DNA from 3 places in the Paenibacillus sp. LT-B23 genome. Region 1 is predicted to be linked to each of the others. Evidence: riboswitches for the same ligand, from Rfam matches in the RefSeq annotation. Region 1 holds a riboswitch; each other region holds the start of a gene.
The links. Region 1 has a riboswitch for glycine ahead of ACWXW9_RS17505 (alanine/glycine:cation symporter family protein). Riboswitches for the same ligand answer to the same signal wherever they lie in the genome.
Positions count from the first base shown of each region.

Region 2: it holds a riboswitch for glycine, as region 1 does, so the genes downstream of both, sdaAB (L-serine ammonia-lyase, iron-sulfur-dependent subunit beta) here and ACWXW9_RS17505 (alanine/glycine:cation symporter family protein) in region 1, are expected to answer to the same signal.
Region 3: it holds a riboswitch for glycine, as region 1 does, so the genes downstream of both, gcvT (glycine cleavage system aminomethyltransferase GcvT) here and ACWXW9_RS17505 (alanine/glycine:cation symporter family protein) in region 1, are expected to answer to the same signal.

Region 1 covers NZ_JBSQBM010000013.1:117,098-124,400, forward strand. The annotation lists gene ACWXW9_RS17495 (glycoside hydrolase family 1 protein) at 1-681, shown strand, start outside; gene ACWXW9_RS17500 (glycoside hydrolase family 1 protein) at 780-2,237, shown strand; glycine riboswitch at 2,429-2,505, shown strand; glycine riboswitch at 2,523-2,617, shown strand; gene ACWXW9_RS17505 (alanine/glycine:cation symporter family protein) at 2,777-4,195, shown strand; partial or broken gene ACWXW9_RS17510 (carbohydrate ABC transporter permease) at 4,348-4,506, opposite strand; gene ACWXW9_RS17515 (hypothetical protein) at 4,573-4,971, shown strand; gene ACWXW9_RS17520 (hypothetical protein) at 4,977-5,240, shown strand; gene ACWXW9_RS17525 (PTS transporter subunit EIIC) at 5,421-6,899, opposite strand.
Region 2 covers NZ_JBSQBM010000009.1:17,760-25,062, forward strand. The annotation lists gene ACWXW9_RS12695 (serine hydrolase domain-containing protein) at 1-11, shown strand, start outside; gene ACWXW9_RS12700 (Ig-like domain-containing protein) at 184-2,520, shown strand; gene sdaAA (L-serine ammonia-lyase, iron-sulfur-dependent, subunit alpha) at 2,895-3,794, opposite strand; gene sdaAB (L-serine ammonia-lyase, iron-sulfur-dependent subunit beta) at 3,784-4,473, opposite strand; glycine riboswitch at 4,683-4,795, opposite strand; gene ACWXW9_RS12715 (DUF6359 domain-containing protein) at 5,009-6,613, shown strand; gene ACWXW9_RS12720 (ABC transporter ATP-binding protein) at 6,938-7,303, shown strand, end outside.
Region 3 covers NZ_JBSQBM010000007.1:159,787-167,089, forward strand. The annotation lists gene gcvPA (aminomethyl-transferring glycine dehydrogenase subunit GcvPA) at 1-1,278, opposite strand, end outside; gene gcvT (glycine cleavage system aminomethyltransferase GcvT) at 1,409-2,509, opposite strand; glycine riboswitch at 2,589-2,685, opposite strand; glycine riboswitch at 2,686-2,877, opposite strand; gene gcvH (glycine cleavage system protein GcvH) at 3,178-3,573, shown strand; gene ACWXW9_RS11115 (PTS mannitol transporter subunit IIBC) at 4,089-5,567, shown strand; gene ACWXW9_RS11120 (BglG family transcription antiterminator) at 5,650-7,303, shown strand, end outside.

The DNA of each region.
Region 1 (7,303 bases):
ATCGCAACGATGGATTATGAGCAAAAGAACTACTTCTTTGGCGATGTTCATGTGAGAGGAAGCTATCCTGGCTACATGAAGCGTTACTTTAGAGAGAATGGCATCGAGATTCACATGGAGCCGGGAGATGAAGAAATTCTCAAGCATACCGTGGATTTCATCTCGTTCAGCTACTATGTAAGCACATGCGAAACAGCCGATAATTCCAAAAAAGGCGGCGAAGGCAATTTGATCGGCCGTGTGACCAACCCGTACCTGAAAGCAAGCGAATGGGGCTGGCAGATTGACCCGCAAGGTCTGCGTTATGTGATGAATATGTTCTATGACCGTTATCAAAAACCACTGTTTGTCGTGGAAAACGGTCTGGGCGCTGTCGATCAGCTCATCACGAACGAGCAAGGAGAAAAGACAGTTGAGGATGACTATCGTATCCAATACCTGAACGACCATTTGGTACAAGTAGGCGAAGCCATTGCCGATGGCGTAGAAGTGATGGGCTACACTTCATGGGGCTGTATTGACCTGGTGAGCGCATCTACCGCTGAACTGAAAAAACGCTATGGCTTCATTTACGTAGACCGTCATGATGATGGTTCAGGCACACTGGAAAGATACCGCAAAAAATCGTTCCATTGGTACAAAGAAGTCATCAGCACGAACGGACAAAGCCTGAAACGTTAATGTTGTGAACACAGCAAGCGGGGGATTTCCATTGCAACACCTGACGGGAATGCTCCACAAGTATTAACATATAAACTAAGAAAAGAGATGTTTATATTATGACCAAGACTGTAAAAGGATTTCCGAAGAATTTCCTGTGGGGCGGGGCAACCGCAGCCAACCAATTGGAAGGCGCTTTTGACGTAGATGGAAAAGGACTGTCCAGTGCGGATGTGATAGCTTATATTCCCAAGGATCAACGAACAAACGATCATGCTATGGACATTTCGTCCCAGCGGCTTGAAGATGTCTTGGCAGGTAAGGTAAACGCGCGTTTTCCAAAACGTGAAGGCGTAGATTTCTTTCATCATTATAAAGAGGATATCGCTTTGTTTGCGGAAATGGGATTTAAAGTGTTTCGTATGTCGATTAACTGGTCCCGTATTTTCCCGAATGGCGATGATGCACAGCCGAATGAAGCCGGCCTGCAATTTTATGACAATGTATTCGATGAACTGCGCAAGTATAACATTGAACCGCTTGTGACATTGTCCCACTATGAAACACCGCTAGGTCTGACACATAAATATAATGGCTGGTTGGGTCGCGAAGTCATACAGCACTACGTAAATTATGCAGAGACGGTATTTACACGTTATAAAGATAAAGTGAAATACTGGCTGACTTTTAATGAGATCAACGTGATGACGATGAGTCCGTTCACAGGTGGCGGTGTGGTCATTGACCGTGTAGATAACAAGCAACAAGCGATCTATCAAGCCCTGCATCACCAGTTTGTGGCGAGCGCATTGGCGACAAAACGAGGCCATGAGATTATTCCGGGCTCTCAAATCGGCTGTATGCTGGCTCGTATGGAAAGCTATGCACATACGTGTAACCCGGAGGACGTGCTGAAAAGTCAGCATGAAAACCAGATGAATCTGTTCTTTACGGATGTACATGCCCGTGGGGAATATTCAAATTATATGAACCGTTATTTTGAAGAAAATAATATTGTTTTGCACACAGAACCCGGCGATGCCGAAATTCTGAAAAACAACACGGTCGATTACATCTCATTCAGCTATTACATGACCTTGACCGTCTCTGCAGGACCGGAAGGCGAGAAGGCAGCGGGGAACCTGATTGGCGGCGTGAAAAATCCGTATTTACAATCCTCTGACTGGGGCTGGCAGATTGATCCGATCGGCCTGCGTGTTACGCTGAACACATTATATGACCGCTATCAAAAGCCGCTGTTCATCGTGGAAAACGGCTTAGGTGCATATGACAAGGTGGAAGAAGACGGCTCCATTCACGACACGTATCGCATTGATTATTTGCGCCAGCATATCGCACAAATGAAGGAAGCGATTGCGGACGGTGTGGATCTGATTGGTTACACTAGCTGGGGACCTATCGACCTTGTGAGTATGTCGACTTCCGAAATGTCCAAGCGTTACGGGTTTATTTATGTTGATCTGGATGATGACGGTAATGGAACACTGAAGCGATCCAAGAAGGATTCTTTTGACTGGTACAAAAATGTAATTGCCACTAACGGCGAAGAACTGTAATTCAAGCTAACTGAATATAACCCAATATGGCCTGGGGGCGGGTGCAGCAGAGAACATCATGAGGATGAATTTGGCTGCGCCCGCCTTTATTTTATAGGCTCATCTTAAGATAACCAAACGACTTCACAAATTTTTCACTTGTAAAAAGCTGAAAGTTTTCTGTATAATAAAAAACAATTTCATATGTCTGGTTGATGTTTGCGGGAGATGGAACGTAAGTTCCGACCGAAGGGGCAAAACTCTCAGGTGCTTGGGCTGATAACAGCAACAAGCGGGACCGTAAACGGACAGAACTCTGGAGAGACCCTTAATTGGGCGCCGAAGGTGCACCGCAGATATCATCTGCTTAAACTCTCAGGCAAAAGGACAGAGACGCGAATAACCTGTGACAGGGTATGCCCTAGGCTTTTTTATGAGCTGTTAGTGGCTGAATCCTGCACAAGATGGTTGTATTTTTTCGTGCCTTTAACCTCTCCAGGAGTCGAATCAGCGGATTTGACTCTTTTTTGTTTTTTAATATGCTGGAGGAGCGGGTTGAAATGAATTTGGTACATGTGTTAGAGACAATTAGCAGTTGGATATGGGGTGCCCCTCTGATCATTCTCGTCATGGGAACAGGTCTGTGGCTGACCATACGTTTGAAAATGTTGCAGGTTTTCCGCCTGCCTCTGGCGATCAAGCTGATCGGCAAGGCCCCAAATGAAGGTAGCGGGGATGTCAGCAGCTTTGCGGCCCTGAGTACGGCGCTGGCGGCTACAGTAGGTACAGGAAGTATTGTCGGCGTCGCGACAGCGATAAAACTGGGCGGACCGGGTGCTCTGTTCTGGATGGTTGTTGCAGCCTTTTTCGGGATGGCGACGAAATATGCAGAAGGTGTGCTTGCAGTAAAATACCGGGTGAAGGATCGGAATGGACAATTTTCCGGCGGCCCGATGTATTATATTGAAAAAGGGCTTGGACGCCGCTTTAAACCGTTGGCGATGCTGTTTGCTTTTTCCGGGATGCTGGTAGCGCTGTTCGGGATTGGAACATTTCCTCAGGTCAAAGCGATTGTATCCTCAACCGAAAACAGCTTCGGTGTTCCGCCAATTGTAACGGCATTGATTATTGCTACCCTTACGGGACTCGTTACCATTGGAGGACTCAAGAGCATTGCCAAGGTATCGACCAAAGTGGTCCCTTTCAAAACAGGCTTGTACGTGTTGATCTGTATGATCGTACTGATTCGGTTCGCCGATCAGATTCCTGCCGCACTCGCACTTGTGCTGCATTCGGCATTTTCCACGACGTCTGCGACGGGTGGATTTGCCGGGGCTACGATTATGCTGGCGATGCGCAGCGGGGTAGCCAGAGGGATTTTTGCCAATGAGGCCGGATTGGGAAGCGCACCGATTGCAGCCGCAGCCGCCAAAACCAAATGGCCTGCGGAGCAGGGGTTGATTTCCATGACAGGTGTGTTTATAGATACGATGATTATTTGTGTGATGACCGGGCTAACGCTGCTGGTTAGCGGAGTATGGAGCGGTCCTACCGATGCGGGCTTGATGACGCAGCAAGCTTTCTCCAGCGCATTCCCGCTTGGTGCAGAACTGCTCACAATCATTCTGATTATGTTCGCGTTCACCACGATGCTTGGCTGGAACTACTACGGAGAACGCTGTGTTGAATATTTGCTGGGTGTCAAATGGATTAAACCGTACCGTTATCTGTTCATTGCGCTGGTTGCCGGAGGCGCGTTTATTAAGCTGGATGCGATCTGGTTACTGGCAGATATTTTTAACGCAATGATGGCCTTCCCGAACTTGATTGCACTGCTTGGCTTGTCGGGAATTGTAGTAGCAGAAACCCGTACCTATATGGATTCCCTGTATCCCAACAAGAAAAAGGGAATACTCGCAGGTGCCAGTGCAGGAGCAGCCATAGACATAGAAGAAAAAGGACAAACAGTCAGCTCGTAAAGTCCGATATATCCGAATTTAAGAATATTGAATCTGCAAGATCATTTGCCAGGATAACGAAAGGGAGTGTCCCTCAGCATTACAGGCTGGGAGAACACTCCCTTTTTGCATTATAGAGCAGGATAAAGCTGGCTCAGTAAATCTAATCTTTGGTAAATACCGTTTAACTGGGACAGCGTAATTTGGAGCGTAAATTTGCGCTCATCGGTTAATACGATTAACGGCCATAAATAATCATTCGATGCTCCTATGAAGGTGAATGCGCCGAGAAATGCGAACGCAGGATGTAGAATAGGGAGCGCCACATTCCAATTTCCTGGACACTCATCGAGTCATTTGTGCTTGGTAATGCATCATCACAGTTTTGGTATACGGTGATGATGTTGCAATTTCAATTGCTGATGCCAGTCCTTATTTTCATCTGCTACAAATATCTGGCTAAGCCTAAGCGGTTCATTCCGCTGCTTATTGTGAGCTTCGTGATCTTCGGAGAGTGGCTATGGATGTACGATACCTTCGTATTCCAAGGAGCATATGCGATTAGTCTGCGTTACCTTGACCGCTTTTTCGTTAGTTATTTTATTTATGCTTTACTAGGTGGAATCGCTTGGGTATATAAGAAACAGTTCGACGGAGTGCTTCGCAGGATTCAGTTCATACTCATTCCGGTAATGCTGCTTATTCTCATTTGGACAAATCACGAATTTTTCGGTTTTGGATTTGAGGATATGTCCTTCGGAAATCTGATTTATCTGAAGCCGTCGCAAGGCATCTGATTAGCGTGAATTCCCGTTCACTTCCCTATTACAAATGGTTATCTACTTACGAGTATCGAGCCTTTACAGCGAATGTGTTCATTCTGGTCATCGTGCTGCGCTTGTTTGGTGACTTGATAGGCCAGCTTCCTTTCTTCGTGGGGCTACTCTTGGTTTATCTATCGACTGTAGCATGTTCCTTCAGCGTCGTCTTTGCTTTTGCGCAGTTAAAGGTGTGGGCTGAGGGGGTATTTCTGAGACAGAAAGGAGCGCACAGCACCAATCGCTAAGATAAGTGCTTAAAAATAAACAATACATGTAACATCGTGTATATGACACTATAATTTAGGTGTATCTAAGTTATTGGCAGATTGACGGCAATCATAAAGGGTATCTCGATGATTGAAGAGATACCCTTTTTGTGTAAAGAAGCGGCGGAGAAATTCAAGAGCTTATCGAACCTGAACTTACTACATCAACCGTTGTATTTCATCTTTCAGAATTTCGGATCGCGTACCGAAAATAACCTGTACCGTACCGCTGCCAAGCCTGATGACTCCCGACGCTCCGAGCTGCTTGAGAGCTTGGTCGTTAACCGCTTTGTCGTCTTTGACGACGAGACGCAGCCGTGTGATACACGCATCGATGCTTTGGATATTGTCCGAACCGCCGAGATAGGCCAGCACCTTGCCTGCATGACTGGACTGACTGTTGGATGTGGCACCCGCCTTATCATTGGGTTTGGGTTCGTTAGTGTCAGGCATGAGGCTGTCTTCTGCATCGTCTTCACGCCCAGGGGTTTTTAGGTTGAATTTGAGAATGATGAATCGGAACAGGAAGTAATATATGACGGCAAAAGCAAGCCCGACCAGGATCATTCGCCATGGGTGGGTGGAGAGCTTCATATTGACCAGATAGTCAATGAGTCCTGCTGAAAAAGAAAAGCCGAGTTTGACATCCAGTAGGTACATGATCAGGCCACTCAGACCTGTAAGCAGTGCATGGATGCCGTAAAGCAACGGTGCTACGAACATAAAGGAAAATTCGAGGGGCTCGGTAATTCCGGTCAGGAACGATGCCAGCGCTGAACCGATGAAGATGGAAGCGACCGCTTTACGTTTTTCCGGTTTGGCCGTATGAATAAAGGCGAGGGCAGCCGCAGGCAGAGCGAACATCATAATGGGGAAGAAGCCGGACATAAACATTCCTGCCGATTTATCGCCTGCGAAGAAACGCGTCAGGTCACCGTGAACGACCTCGCCTGCCGCATTGGTGTAGTCACCGATTTGAAACCACGCGATAGCGTTCAATACATGATGCAAACCGAGCGGAATCAGCAGCCGATTAGCGATCATGAATACCATCGACCCGATTCCGCCAAAGCCGACAATCCAGTTGCCGAAGGCTGCAATCCCGTCTTGTATTGGACTCCAAATCATACCGAGCAGAATGGCCAGAATCATGGTCGTGAAGGCCGTGATCATAGGGACGAAACGTTTGCCCGAGAAGAAACCGAGCCAATCTGGAAGCTGGATGCTGTGATATTTTTTGAACAGAAAAGCAGACCATCCGCCGATAAAAATACCACCCAATACCCCCATGTCCAGTTTGACGTCATCCGGGATATATGCAAATATGCCCGGTACTGCCGCCAAAATGCGGGTCAGCACCATGTAGGCAATGACTGCTGATAGTGCGGCTACAGCATCCCCGGCCAGGCCAATAGCAACACCGATGGCGAAAATTAACGCCAGATTGCCGAAGACAGCACCCGCCCCCTCGTTCAGAAAAGGAGTGACATAATGATTCAGAAATCCGCCCACTGCGGAACCAAGTGGTATATCCGTTTCATAGTTAATCAGAGCCAATCCTTGTAAAATCCCTGCGGCGGGTAGTGTGGCTACTGGAAGCATTAACGACTTGCCGATTTTTTGCAGAAATTTCAGCATAACATTCTTCCCTTCTTCGTCGAGTTTGGAAGCGTCGTACCATCCTGAAATTCTTACTGGACAACAAAAAAGAACCGCAAAGCGGATCTCTTTCCTTTCGCTTTCTAGCTCATAACTATGAGTTTGGTCATATACCCAAAAACTGGGTTGCCCATTTTTTACATCATAAATCGGGAAATCTGACACGGTCAACGATTATTTTAGTACATAAGAAAACGTAAATCCGCAGTTGACATCGCTTACAAGCTTATATAATATCAAATTTAAGTTAATAATCGTGACGGAGACAAGAGAGCCACGCAGACATCCCATGCAAGAGCACAGGGGGCGGTTTGTGATGGCTTTTCTTTTTTTGTGCGCGGTGAAAGCGATTAAAAATCGGTTGATCTATTGAGGAGGTAGGT
Region 2 (7,303 bases), on a different contig from region 1:
GCTGTTTGTAAAAGTGAGGTTATATGTAACGGCTTAATCCTTGTCAGTACCGATTCTAGTTAATAAGGACCAAATTTCCTTTAAAGCCTAAACTATTCTTTTCCACATGTCGACATAAAAAGTAGGTATAAGGATTTTGCGAAATCCTTAATTTTAAGTTTCGAAATGGGAGGGAATTAGATTTTGAAGAATAGATGGTCCGGTTTCTTGGCGTTGGTCATCCTGATCTCAAGTTTTACATCATACGCAGGGTTTGCATCCGCAGCTGATCCGGTGCTTTCCAAGATTGTCCTTTCCTCTAACGAGGTAACTGTGCAGCAGGGAGATATGGCTGCGTTGACGGCTACGGCTATTTATGCCGATGGGACGACTTCAAATGTAACTGTAAGCACGGATTGGAAAAGTGATAATACTGCTATTGCTACGGTATATAACGGTACGGTTTCAGGTAAGGGCGAAGGGGAAGCAACTGTGGTTGCGACCTATAAAGATAAGATACAATCGGTTCAGGTGCATGTAACGAAAAAGGTTAAGGCACTGACATCCAGTGTCCAAAGCCTGAGCTTGCGTTCAAGCGGTACAGGACAGGTCGATCTGACAGCGACTTACAGTGATAACACGACAGCTCAGGTATCGGGTGATGCGACTTGGACTTCGGATAATCAAAAGGTAGCAACCGTTGTTAACGGATTGGTGACCGCTCAGGGAGCAGGTACAGCCAATATTAAAGCCGTATACGGTCAACAGAACGTAACGATTGCTGTACAGGTAGAACAGGTTAAACGTCTGGATGTCAGTTCATCAGAAGTTTCCCTTTTGTTGAAGGATACCGAGAAGGTTAAACTGACGGCGACCTTCCCCGATGGAACGGTGCAGGATGTTACAGAGTCCGCCGATTGGAGCTCAAGCAATGCAGCCGTGGCGGATGTGCTGAAAGGCACGATTACGGGCTACAGCGCGGGTAAAGCGACGATTACTGGTAAATACGGTACGATGTCTGCTACCATTTCGGTGGATGTGGATCAAACGAATAAGCTGAAAGCCAGCGAATCCAATATTTTTCTCCGTTTGGATGAATCCAAAAAAGTACAGGTTTCTGCGGTGTACCCGGATGGAACGGTAACGGATGTCACGGATAAAGCCACATGGTCCACAAGCGACGAAAAAATTGCGACGGTGACCAAAGGAACGATTATGGCGATTGGAGCGGGTTCGGCTACGGTGACCGCGAAGTATGGCGATAAGACGGTTTCGATTAAGGCAGACGTGGAAACGTCCAGATATCTGGATTTGAGCGAGGACAAGCTGAGCCTGAATGCCAAGGAATCCAAGAAGCTCAAGCTAACCGCGACGTACGTAACAGGTACGGAAGAAGATATCACGGATAAGGCAGAATGGAAATCCAGCAATGAAGATATTGCTTTTGTCAGTAAGGGTGAGGTAACGGGCTATAAAACAGGTGAGGCTACGATCACTGCTTCTTATGGCGGCAAAACAGTCACAGCGACGGTATCTGTGAATGTGCCTGGTGATCTGGCATTGTCCTCCAAAACGGCAACGATTGATATTAATGAGGACTATGTTGCGACTCTGACTGCTACCTATGCAGATGGTCGTAAGGAAGATGTTACACAGGATGCAGAATGGACTTCAAGTGCGGAAGATGTTGCTTCGGTATCCAAAGGTACAATTACAGGTAAAGCAGCGGGGAAGGCGGTTGTTACAGCCACTTATAATGGCAAAAAGCTGACCATTAATGTACAAGTCGGTCTCGTAGACCGTTTGGAAACAGACACACGCGTGATTGCGCTTGGTGCCCAGGAAACGAAGCAGTTGAAAGTAACAGGCGTCAAGAGTGGCGGTACAAAAACAGATGTAACCAAGGATGCCACCTGGACTACCAGCAATGTGAAAGTGGTCGAGGTTAGCGAGGGCTTGATCAAAGCGAATGGCAGTGGTAAGGCTACTGTTACAGCTTCTTATGGCAAGCAAAGCATTACATTTACAGTAGAAGTGGATGTGGCGCAACATATTGAGGCGGATGCTATCGCGTTATCGCTTAAATCCGGAGATCAAAAAACCATCGCAATTGTGGTCAAATCCAGTGATGGCAAAGAAAAAGACGTTACGGCCCAAGCTGAATGGAAAACGCTCAATTATAAGGTAGCTACGGTCAAAAAGGGCCAGGTTACCGCAGTAAGCTACGGTAAAACCAATATTCAAGCGAAGTTCGGCGGGAAATATATCACCGTACCGGTGGATGTCGATACGCTTAAATATTTGCAAACTGACGAAGTCTCGCTGAATTTGAAAGTAGGACAGGTAGCTAAAGTTACGGCTACAGCTACGTATAAGGATGAGTCGGAGAAGGATGTATCCAAGCCGGCTGTCTGGTCCTCATCCCGAATTATTGTTGCTACAGTTAAAGACGGCAGCATTAAGGCACAGGGTAAAGGTAAAGCTGTCATTACGGTGAAATATGCAGGTAAAACGACGAAGGTACAGGTGAACGTTCAGTAAGAAAAAAGGGGTGTCCCAAAAGCCATGGAAATGGCAATGGGGCGCTCCTTTGCTTTAGAGAAGGATATTCGTTGGCACTCAGATGGACGCTTCGCGAACGGACCGTTGTTCCAATCGCTGTTGTGACCAGATTTTTTCTATTCCCCTTAGCGGTGAAAATCCGGGCACAAAGGCGACCGCTTCCGCTTTTCCACAATCGTTCCGTCCTCTCCGCTGCTTTAAGCGAAAAAAGCTTCTGTAATCCTTCTAAAATCATAAAAAAACCGTTCTTTGATAAAATGGAAGTGTCGAGCAACCTTTTCACCTTCATGTGGCTGGCCAGACGGCAGCTTCTCTCCCGATCTACATGCGGGAGGAGGTTTACCGCTTAGAAGCTATGACTTATCCTTCTTGGCTGGTATGTTGCGCGTAAGCGACTCCGTCAGACGCTTGCCGGTCGGCGTTTGGGCCAGGCCGCCTTTGGCGGTTTCGCGGTGCTTGGATGGCATCGCGCTGCCGACTTCGAGCATCACGTCGATGACTTCGTCAGACGGGATGGCGCTGCGCACACCCGCCAGAGCCATATCCGCAGCGGCAAGCGCGGTCACGGCTCCCAGCCCGTTGCGCACGATGCACGGAATCTCCACGAGCCCGGCGACGGGGTCGCAAATCAGGCCGAGCGTGTTCTTGAGCGCGAGGCCCACTGCATGAATGGCCTGCTCTGGCGTACCGCCGCGCAGCTCGACCATAGCGCCTGCGGCCATCCCGATGGCTGAGCCAATCTCGGCCTGACAGCCTCCCTCCGCACCGGAGATGAAGGAATTGTTGGCGATGACGTAGCCAATCGCCCCAGCGGCGAACAGTCCGCGCACCATATGCTCGTCATCCCAGCCGAACCGCTCCTGCGCGCTGATGAACACGCCGGGGATGACCCCGCATGAACCCGCGGTAGGCGTGGCAACAATGCGACCCATGGACGCATTGACCTCCGACACGGAGAGGGCGTACGCCATGGCGAGTGCCGAGGCATCGCCAGAGCAGGTTTCCCCTGCACGCAAATATTCCGCCAGGCGTTTGCCGTCGCCGCCCGTCAATCCGCTGCGGGATACAGTGTCCTGTGTTTGCCCGCGATGAACGGCTTCCTTCATGACTTTATAATAATCAGACATTTGGCGGAAGATTTCTTCCTCCGGTGTGTTCGTCTCTTGTACCTGTTCCTTGATCATCAGGCGACCAATCGTAGTGGATTCCTCGGCGCACAAGGCACCTAATTCATGCAGATGGCTAAACCGCATCGGATTCAGCTCCTTTTTTCAAATTAATCATTTTGATTTCATACATATGAGGCAAAGCCCGCAGTTCGGCAATTAATTCAGCAGAAGCGGGGCTATCGGTTTCAATAGCAGTGAGCGCTTCGCCATCCCGGCCTTTGCGATCCACGTGCATGTAGGCAATGTTAATGTCAGCCGCACCCAGCGCCGAAGTCACCGCGCCCAATGTTCCGGGCTTATCCGAGTGAAGAAGCACCAGCGTAGGCAGCTCTCCAGTCAGATTGACCCGGAACTCGTTAAGCTGCTGGACATGAATGTTTCCGCCGCCGATGGAGGAGCCTAGCAGCGTGCGCTGGTCTTCACCTTTCCATAGCTCGAAGCGGACCGTGTTCGGATGGGGGGCGGGCAGTCCGCTGACAGCGAACTCTACTTCCATCCCGGCCTGCTCTGCACATTGCTCCGCATCCGGAATCCGGTAGTCGTCTGTATCGTAATTCAGCAGTCCGGCAATGAGTGCCAGGTCTGTGCCGTGTCCCTTGTACGTATCGGCAAATGAGCCGTACAGCGTCAGGCGGGCACGGTCAGGTTGCGCACCGAGCCAGTGCCTGGCAACACGTGCGAGCCGCACCGCGCCAGCGGTATGTGAGCTGGAGGGTCCGGTCATAGCCGGACCGATAATGGAAAATACATCTTTGAAACGCATGGTGTGGCCCCCTGTATGTTTGAATACCATAGTATATGGTGCTGCCGCGCTTTTGCACGGGTGTGACGGTTTCTAATGCTGACGCAGCATGTAAGCACAAAAAAGGACAGGATAAGGAAATTTCCCTTATCTCTGTCCTCGTTACCTGAGAGTTTCGTGCGGTGTATACCGCCTTACCCCTTGGGTGGCTTGCGCTCTCTCCAGAGTTGCGTCAGATGACGATACATGGACCTGAGAGATTATCCGCCAGCCGGGTGCTGACGTCTTGCTCCTTCGGTGCTGCCGGATGTGATTCCCGGACAGGCTCTCCCGTCATCTTCATTCGCGTATACCGTTCAACAATTCCTCCTAAGCGTAATGTATGCCATGCCCAGTGTCAATCACAGGTTGGAATTTTACAGAATCAGGTACCTTCTCAATAAAAAAGATTAAATTTTACATAATTATGGATGAAAACAGGAAGGAATTAGAAGGTTAATAGCTAATCTGATAGAGGACAAGCTAATTTATGGAATAATGGGAGGGACATTTACGTATGGTAAAAGGTTTCCGGTTCACAGGTTCACGCTTAAAAGGAATGCTGCATCTGGCGGCAATCGTATCACTGCTGGTAGGACTCTTCGTTCCATTCGGCCAGGTCAAGGCAGAGGGCTCGTTGACGGTAGCGGAAGCGCTTCAGCGTCAAAGCAGCGGAGGTACGGTGACGGTAGAAGGCTACGTCGTCGGACATGCCACCGGATCGAAAACAGCTAATTTCTCTGCCCCGTTTGCAAACGATTTTAACGTACTGATTGCGGATCAGGCGAGTGAACGCAATACGTCTAATCTGTTAAATGTACAACTGACATCCGCGTATAGAGGACCATTCGGGCTGTCAGGCCATCCTGAGCTGATCGGCAGTAAAATTCGCGTGACGGGTACGCTCGGTGCCTATAACAATTTTGGCGGCGTGAAAAGCCCAAGCGCTGTGGAGCTGGTAAGCGGAAGCGAGCCTGGAAATCCTGGTGATCCGGGCGAACCTGATCCTGGTACCCCGGGTCAACCCGGTACGACATTACCGGATGGAAAAGGCAAAAAAGTGCTGTTCGATAATACGCACGCACAGACAGCCGGAGCAGCAGATTGGGTTATTGATGGAGCCTTTTCCGATTTTGCGGGCGGACTGCGTAATGCAGGTTTTACCGTGGACCAGTTGGACCGTTCCATTCCTTTTACCTATGGAGAGCAGGCTATAACGTACGACAAGCTGCGTCCATACGATGTGTTCATCATTGGTGAAGCCAATGTTGCCTTTAAGGCATCCGAGCAGGCCGCACTGGTGCAATATGTGAAGAATGGAGGCAGCGTCTTCTTCATTTCTGACCACTATAACGCTGACCGGAACAAAAACCGTTGGGATTCCTCCGAGGTTATGAACGGCTACCGCCGTGGAGCCTATTCCAATCCGGCCAAAGGCATGACTACAGAAGAAGCTGCATCACCAGCTATGCAGGGATTAACCAGTTCCGACTGGCTGGCGACGAACTTTGGCGTTCGTTTCCGCTACAATGCACTTGGTGACGTGAACGCTACGGATATCGTAGCGGCAGATCAATCCTTTGGCATTACGAAGGGTGTACGTTCGATTGCAATGCATGCTGGTTCTACACTGGCGATTATTGACCCGACCAAGGCGAAAGGAATCGCTTATATCCCTACAGGCACGAAAAAATGGGGCAATGCCGTGGACCAGGGTGTCTATAACGGCGGGGGTCGTGCTGAAGGACCTTATGCTGCTGTAGCCAAGGTAGGTCAGGGCAAGGCAGCGTTTATCGGAGATTCTTCGCCAGTTGAGGATGCCACGCCGAAATATGTACGTGAGGAAAACGGACAGTCGAAGAAGACGTACGATGGATTCAAGGAAGTGGACGATTCCACCTTCCTGGTACAGACGGTCCAATGGCTCGCATGGAAGCAGGACTATACGAAGCTGTCCGATGTGGCGGGCCTGACGCTGGACCAGCCAACACAGCTACTACCGTTTGAGGAGCCTGCGGCTTCCACGGAACCGCAGCCTGAGCCTTGGGCTGCTCCGGCAGCGGGCTACAAATGGTACGATCCAAGAACGTTCAAATCCGGCTCCTATGGAGCGGCTTCGTAACTAACGAAGAGAGTACAATTTGAGCTGGACCAGCCAGTCGCTTGATCCCTTTAAGGGGGTCAGGCGGCTTTTTTTGCGCTGAAAATTAACCTGTGGTTGGTTATTTCATTACATTTTGTGCCAGAAAGGTCGCGCTGCTGCTGAATCATTGGTTTTTTAAATGATCATGATAGTCTAATCTTAATTGATATATCCATATACTGGTGATAGGATGAATTCAAATTATTCCGACTAAATCGGTATGTAATGTTGATGAGAGGTTTAACATCAAGCGTGGCGTGCATAAGCAGGACAAGGCCATGGAGAACGGAGGAAGCACACACATTGAGTATCGAGCCGGTGTTGGAGATCAAAGGGTTAACGGTATCTTTTCGCATTAAGGATCAATATTACCCCGCAGTTGACCATCTCGATCTGACGGTCAACCCCAATGAGGTGCTGGCTGTGGTCGGGGAATCCGGCTGCGGCAAAAGCGCGCTGGCGCTTTCGATAGCACAACTGCATGATCTGGAGCGTACCCGCGTGGAGGGACAGATTCTTTTTAAAGGCACGGATCTGAATCGTCTCTCCACAGGGCAAATGAACAAAATCCGCGGAGCAGGCATCGGCATGATTTTTCAGGACCCGCTGACAGCACTGAATCCGCTAATGAGCATTGGTAAGCAAATTGAGGAAAACCTCGATTATCAT
Region 3 (7,303 bases), on a different contig from region 1:
GTGACCTGCATATTCCTCATAATCCCGGCCCAAATCGTAGCCGCCGATAAATCCGGCAGCAAGCAATCCGGCTTGCAGTTTATTCATATCGGTACCCTCAGGTAACCGCAGGGTAAACTCGTTAAAGGTGGGTGCAGTAAAGGAGGCAGTCACGCCCTTCAAGCCGAGTAGTTGCTCCAATGCGTAACGGCTTTTGTGCAAGTTTAGCTCGGCTACTTCCGCGATGCCCTGTCTACCCATGACGGACAAATACACAGAGGCGGATAAGGCGAGCAACGCCTGATTGGAGCATATGTTAGAGGTGGCCTTTTCCCGGCGGATATGCTGCTCCCGTGCCTGTAAGGTCAGCACGAAGCCGCGTTTACCGTTGCGATCTGTGGTCTGGCCCACTATACGTCCGGGGATACGGCGCATATGCGCCTGAGAAACGGCAAAGTAACCACAGGTTGGGCCCCCGAGGGAGGAGGAGATGCCGAGCGGCTGCGCGTCTCCTACGACAATATCCGCGCCCTGCTTACCAGGTGCTTCCAGCAAGCCCAGCGCCAGCGGATTGGCGCTGACAACCATAAGACCCTTGTGGGCATGGACCAGGTCAGCCATCGGCTTCAGATTTTCCACGGCCCCGAAAAAATTAGGGCTTTGGACCAAAACAGCCGCCGTCTGTTCCGATATGGCTGCCGCTAATGCTTTCACGTCGGTTATACCGTTTACACAGTCGATCTCCACGACATCCAAATCCAGCCCGCGTGCATAGGCGGCCAACACCTGACGTGACTCCGGATGGACGGTCCGCGATACGATAAGCTGCTTGCGGCGGGTGGCAGCGGCAGCTAATGAGCCTGCTTCTGCCAGCGCAGTCGCTCCATCATACATGCTGGCATTGGCTACAGCCATGCCTGTTAATTCGCATATATACGATTGGAATTCGAAGATGGCTTGCAGCTCGCCCTGGCTTACCTCCGGCTGATAAGGAGTGTAGGCCGTATAAAATTCCGAGCGCGAAGTGATATGCTGGATGACAGACGGAATATGATGATCGTAAATCCCTGCGCCGAGAAAGCTGGCGTGCGTGTCTGTATTGGCATTTTGCCCGGCCAGTCCTGATAAGTGGCGGGTTAAGGCTCTTTCGTCTAACCGAGAAGACAGGGGCAGCTCCCCCTTATACCGGATCGCCTCAGGAATATCGCTGAATAAATCGTCGATGGACGATGCGCCGACCACGCGCAGCATTTCAGCTTGATCCTGCTCGGTCATAGGAAGATAACGATGCTGTTTCATTGGGTCTGGCTCCTTTCAACCAACAAGATCGTAAAAACGTAAAATGATTAACAAATGATTAATAAACGATTGCCAACTGGGCAGCGGTTAGTAACTTATCACGATAGTTATAGTAAGACGAGCGTTTAAATCAGTGTGGACGTTTATAAAAGGGTGTGGCTACCACCTCGGCGCGCAGGCGCTTGCCACGAATCTCGACCTCCAGCGGCGTGGATAGGGAACTAAAACGACTGTCCACCAGAGCCAAACCCAGATTACGTTTTAAGGTGGGCGACTGGGTTCCAGTTGTGACCTCGCCAATTTGCTGTCCTTCCGCGAACACGGGGTAATGGGCACGCGGGATGCCACGGTCAAGCATTTCCAGTCCGATCAGCTTGCGTGGAATACCTTGTTCTTTCTGACGTTGCAGGGCCTCTCTGCCGATAAAATCTCCCTTATTCAGCTTGACAAAGAAGCCTAAACCAGCTTCCAGTGGCGAAATGGTAGCGGACAACTCCTGTCCGTACAGCGGTAGCCGCGCCTCGAAGCGCAGCGTATCCCGGGCTCCAAGTCCGGCGGGAACCAGACCATACGGCTCACCGATGCGAAGCAATCCGTCCCACACTGCCGGTGCATCCGCTGCGGGCACATAAAATTCAAAACCATCTTCCCCCGTGTAACCGGTGCGGGAGACGAGTGCTTTTGCCCCGAACAATTGCACATCCTCATTGAATCGGAAGGATGCCAGCTTCGTAATGTCCGTGTCTGTCATTGCTGCGGCAATACGAGCAGCTTCAGGTCCTTGCAATGCCAGCAGTGCTACCGCATCTGATACGTTTTCCAGATGAACGGATGCAGGAGCATGACGAAGCAGCCAATCCCAATCCTTGTCAATGTTGGAGGCATTCACAACGAGCATGTAACGCTCCGGCCCTTTACAGTAAACAAGCAGGTCGTCTACTACACCTCCATCCGGGTAACACAGGAGCGAGTATTGGGCTTGACCTGGCTCCAACTGACTGACATCGTTCGTCGTCACCTGTTGCAGAAATGCTTCGGCTTCCTGGCCCTCGACCAAGAATTCACCCATATGCGATACATCGAATAATCCTGCACGTTGCCGGACGGCCTCATGTTCCTTTTGAATGCCACTGAACTGTACAGGCAGCTCCCAGCCGCCAAAATCAATGCAACGAACCCCCGACAGTGTGCTGTAGGATGAATGCAGCGGCGTTTTTCGCAAGTTAGTCATTTTTCCACTCCTATCCGGTGTGATCGGCTAAACAAAAAGACAGGCCGAAAAAAACGTATGGACGGCAGTCCACACACTTTTTTTCAGCTCTGTCCTTGATACCTGAGAGTTACCCCGGTGCGTACCAGGTTTCCCCTTGGGTGATCCGCCTGTATGGCGAATGCTCTCCAGAGATGCGTCCGGCAGAGGTCCTTTTGCCTGAGAGATTCACCTGCGGTGCAGGTTTACTCCTTCGGCGCTACCCTTGGATCAGCTATACGTCATCCGGTGCTGCCGGTTGGTTACAGCTTGATCCGACTCGCTTGCTGCCTTGTTTTACAGGTGGCAACAGCGATGCGAGTGTTGGCAGTCTCTCCCTCCACGTTCATCCGCGTTTACAATTATTAGGTGTTTCCAAAAGCACTTGTTATAACCCATTAATACGCAAATTTATTCGAAATGTCAACAAAAATGTCATGAAAAACATTATTAAAAACATTTTATTCATAAATAAGGATATGTAAGCGTTTGTTATAATCTGTCGTATTTTTAGTTAGAAAGATATATGGAGTAATGTGAAATATTTTTGTTAGTATTATTGACATCATAGTTCTAGTTGTCATAATCTTAACCTGTCATAGATGGGTAGGCGAAACGATGTAATCCATATGAAAGCGAGGCGGAGCAGGATGAGTGAAGTGAAGCAGCAATTGTGGTACACGGAAGAACATGAATGGGTTCAGCGCACAGAGGATGGAACGGTACGAATCGGTATTACGGACTTTGCACAGCATCAACTGGGCGATATCGTTTTTGTGGAGCTGCCTGGAGAGGGAGCAGCGATTGAGCAGGGGGCGGAGATTGGTACTATTGAATCGGTAAAGACAGTATCCGACCTGTTCGCTCCAGTAACGGGAACGGTGTTGAAGGTGAATGAAGCGCTGGAAATTACACCTGAGCTGGTAAACGAATCGCCCTACCAAAAAGGCTGGATGATCGAAGTGGAGCTTGGAGGAGATGTAGAGGAAGCATTAAGCAAGCTGCTGTCTGCGGATCAGTACGAGCAGTTGACTGCCAATGAGTAATAATGGGGCAATGTAGATTGGATAATTGAATAAGGGCGGCGTTTGTCCGCTCGATTTTGTATAAAAATAGTCGCGATGAATTGGCATAGCGGCTATTTTTGCTGTCTTTTTTTACAAACGTAATTACGTTCTTTTCTCTTGTTTAGAGGATAGACCTCATACATAAATTGTACCGATGACAGGATGGTTTTTCGACTAAATACTCGTGTTACAGGCCATATTAAGAGGAATTATGCAGAATGATTTCGCGCCTGTTTATCTTAAATTTAAATGTTGTCATCAACGTTCATGACGAAAGTACGTTTTCATTTCGTTGATGAAGATAGCGTTGTCATTTAGTATGAATTTTAAGAAAAGGTAGTGATGCTTATTACCTGAGTATTTTGCAGCAATCCCAAGAGCGATTTCAAATTAGCAATAGATAGATCGAAACGGTTTAGTTCGTCTATCTATTGTACTTTCGAGCGTTGGGAATCGAATGATGCAAAATGCTGACCTATAAGGAGGATATGAATATGAGCACAGTGGACACAAAGTCCAGTTCAAACGGAGGAGCGCGCGTTGCCGTACAGCGTTTTGGTCGTTTTCTCAGTGGTATGGTTATGCCCAATATGGGGGCCTTTATCGCGTGGGGATTGATCACGGCACTCTTTATTCCGACCGGATGGTTCCCAAATGAGGGGTTTGCACAACTGGTTGATCCGATGAAAAATTATTTGCTGCCGCTGCTGATCGGTTATACGGGTGGCACAATGATTCACGGACAGCGCGGAGGTGTGATCGGGGCCATTATGACGATGGGTGTCATTGTCGGGTCGGACATTCCGATGTTCCTCGGCGCGATGGTAGCTGGTCCGCTAGCTGCATGGATATTGAAGAAATTCGACAAAGCGATTGACGGCAAAGTTAAATCAGGCTTTGAAATGCTGGTCAATAACTTCTCGGCAGGGATTATCGGGGCGATTTTAGCGTTGCTTGCCCATGTGGCAATCGGCCCGGTAGTACAAATCATCAGTCAAGTGTTGTCAGCAGGGGTACAGTTCCTCGTGAACGCAGGGCTGTTGCCGCTCGTCAATCTCATTATTGAGCCCGGAAAAGTATTGTTTTTAAACAACGCGCTGAACCACGGAGTATTGAGTCCGATTGCGCTGGAGGAAGCTTCAAGAACAGGCAAATCCGTTTTGTTCATGCTGGAATCCAACCCTGGACCGGGGCTCGGTATTTTGCTGGCTTACTGCCTGTTTGGTAAAGGTTCTGCGAAGTCGTCGGCTCCCGGTGCGGTCATCATTCACTTTTTCGGCGGGATTCATGAAATTTATTTCCCTTATATTTTGATGAAGCCGATTCTGATTCTTGCTGCTATAGCAGGGGGCATGGTGGGAACGTTCTGTTTCATGCTGACAGGTGCCGGACTGGTTGCAGCTCCTTCACCGGGCAGTATCATTGCTTATTTCCTGATGACGCCAAAAGGTGGATATTTGCCAATGCTGAGCGGTGTGATCGCTGCTGCGGTCGTATCGTTTGCTGTTGCTGCTGTGTTACTCAAGACAGGTAAGCAAAAAGAAGAGGATCTTGAGGAAGCGGCATCCCGCATGAAGGATATGAAAACTCAAAGCAAGGGTGCAAGCGAAAACGCTACTGTAACGGAAGATAACCGCGAAGCTGATCGTGCTGCGGAGATTGCCGAAGTTCAAACGGTCAAGGATAAATCAGATGTGAACAAGATCGTCTTTTCCTGTGATGCAGGTATGGGCTCAAGCGCTATGGGCGCCTCGATTTTACGCAAAAAAATGAAGCAGGCGGGTGTGGACGTTACAGTAACGAACACGGCAATCAGTGAGATTCCGCAGGATGCAGATATTGTCATTACGCAAAAAACGTTGACAGACCGGGCTAAAACGGTAGCTCCGAATGCCGAGCACATTTCCATTGACAATTTCCTGAAGAGCCCTGAATACGAAGCGCTGGTGGAACGTCTGAAATCCGATTCTTAATCCACCGTAGTAGTCAGGCCGCCTGTGTGCAGTAGGTATGTTCTGCGGAGGGGATGAGCTTGGGAAGGAACGGTATGCGCTTATGAATATTACGAAACGACAACGTGACATCGTGGAATATCTTCTGGAGCAGTCCAAAGAGGTAACTGCCGGGGAAATTGCCGAGAAGATCAATGTCAGCACAAGGACAGTTCACCGGGAACTCAGTGCAGTCGAGCATTGGTTAGCGGCTCATGAGGTAAAGCTGGAGAAAAAATCAGGGATTGGAATCTATGTGGATGCCGACTCAGATCAGCTTGTATGTCTGCGGGAGCAATTGATGCATACGAAGTCGGACGAATATTCGGCTGAGGAAAGAAAGATCGTGGTTCTCTGTATGCTGCTGGATACACAGGAGCCGATCAAGCTGCTGGCGCTGGCTTCTGATTTGAAGGTTACGGTAACTACTGTCAGTCATGATCTGGACGAATTGCAAGACTGGATCGGGGAACGGGGACTCGTGCTTGTGCGCAGACGCGGGTACGGCGTCGAGATTACAGGCAGGGAGACAGACAAAAGACGGGCGATTTCCGAGCTGGCTCTCGAAAATTTGGACGAATCGGATCTGTTTTCCAGCCGAGAAGAACCCCGCCCCTTAACGCGTGTCGCCGATAAGCTGCTGGAGATGATTGGCAGAGAGAACCTGCTGACCGTGGAAAATGCCCTCTGGCAGCCCCATGAGAAATGGCTGGAAAACATGGTGGAAAGCAAATATATGGAGCTGCTGATTCAAATTTGCGTTTCGTTGGCACGTTTGCGACTCGGATACGTTGTGGATCATCGTCTCTCGTATTCGAAAACGGATTCGGATGAGAATGTCGTGCTGCGTACAGCTATGGTGGAACGCATATGCACAGAGTTGTCAGAGGCGCTGGATATTGAATTTCCGGAGCCGGAACGATCTTATTTCAGAATGCTGTTTCGTGATGCCGAGGATCATTCTACCCGGCTACTGCCGTTGGATGATCTCGTACTGTTGGAGTCGGTTCATGAGTTGATTCGTCGCGTGGAGGAAGAGACAGGCACGCCATTGGCAGAGGATCGGGTTCTGCGTGAAGGACTGATTGCACATATGGCTCCGGTACTCAAACGTCTGAAGGAAGGCAGATCCATCCGTAATCCCCTGCTTCAGCAAATCCGCAAGGATTACGGCAGCTTGTTCGACTCGGTGAAGAAGGCTGCGGCGGACATGACAGAAATGGAAGTGCCGGATGAAGAAATCGGATTTCTCGTCATGCATTTCGGCGCTTCGCTGGAGCGGCTACGGCAATTGCGGCGGGAGGTGCGTGCCATCGTCGTCTGCACGAGCGGCATTGGATCATCCAGGCTGCTGGCTACAAGGCTCGCCAAGGAGCTGCCACAGATCAAAATCGTGGATAGGGCCTCATGGTACGAGGCAGCGCGGATTCCGAAAGAGGATTATGATCTGATCATTTCGACGGTGGAGCTACCGCTTGAACCGGATCGTTACCTCAAGATCAGCCCGTTGCTGACGCAGGAGGAGAGTGACCGCCTGCGTCATTTTATCCAGCATATTACACTCAAGCATCCCCATAATCAGCAGCAGGAACAGGCCGTTCAGCCCGGTCAGGGCATGGAGTGGCTCACTGGGCTGCGGAAAAGTCTCGAGGAAATTGTACACATTGTGCAGCAATTTCAAGTGTATCCGCTGGAAAATCAGGGGATGGATATACGGG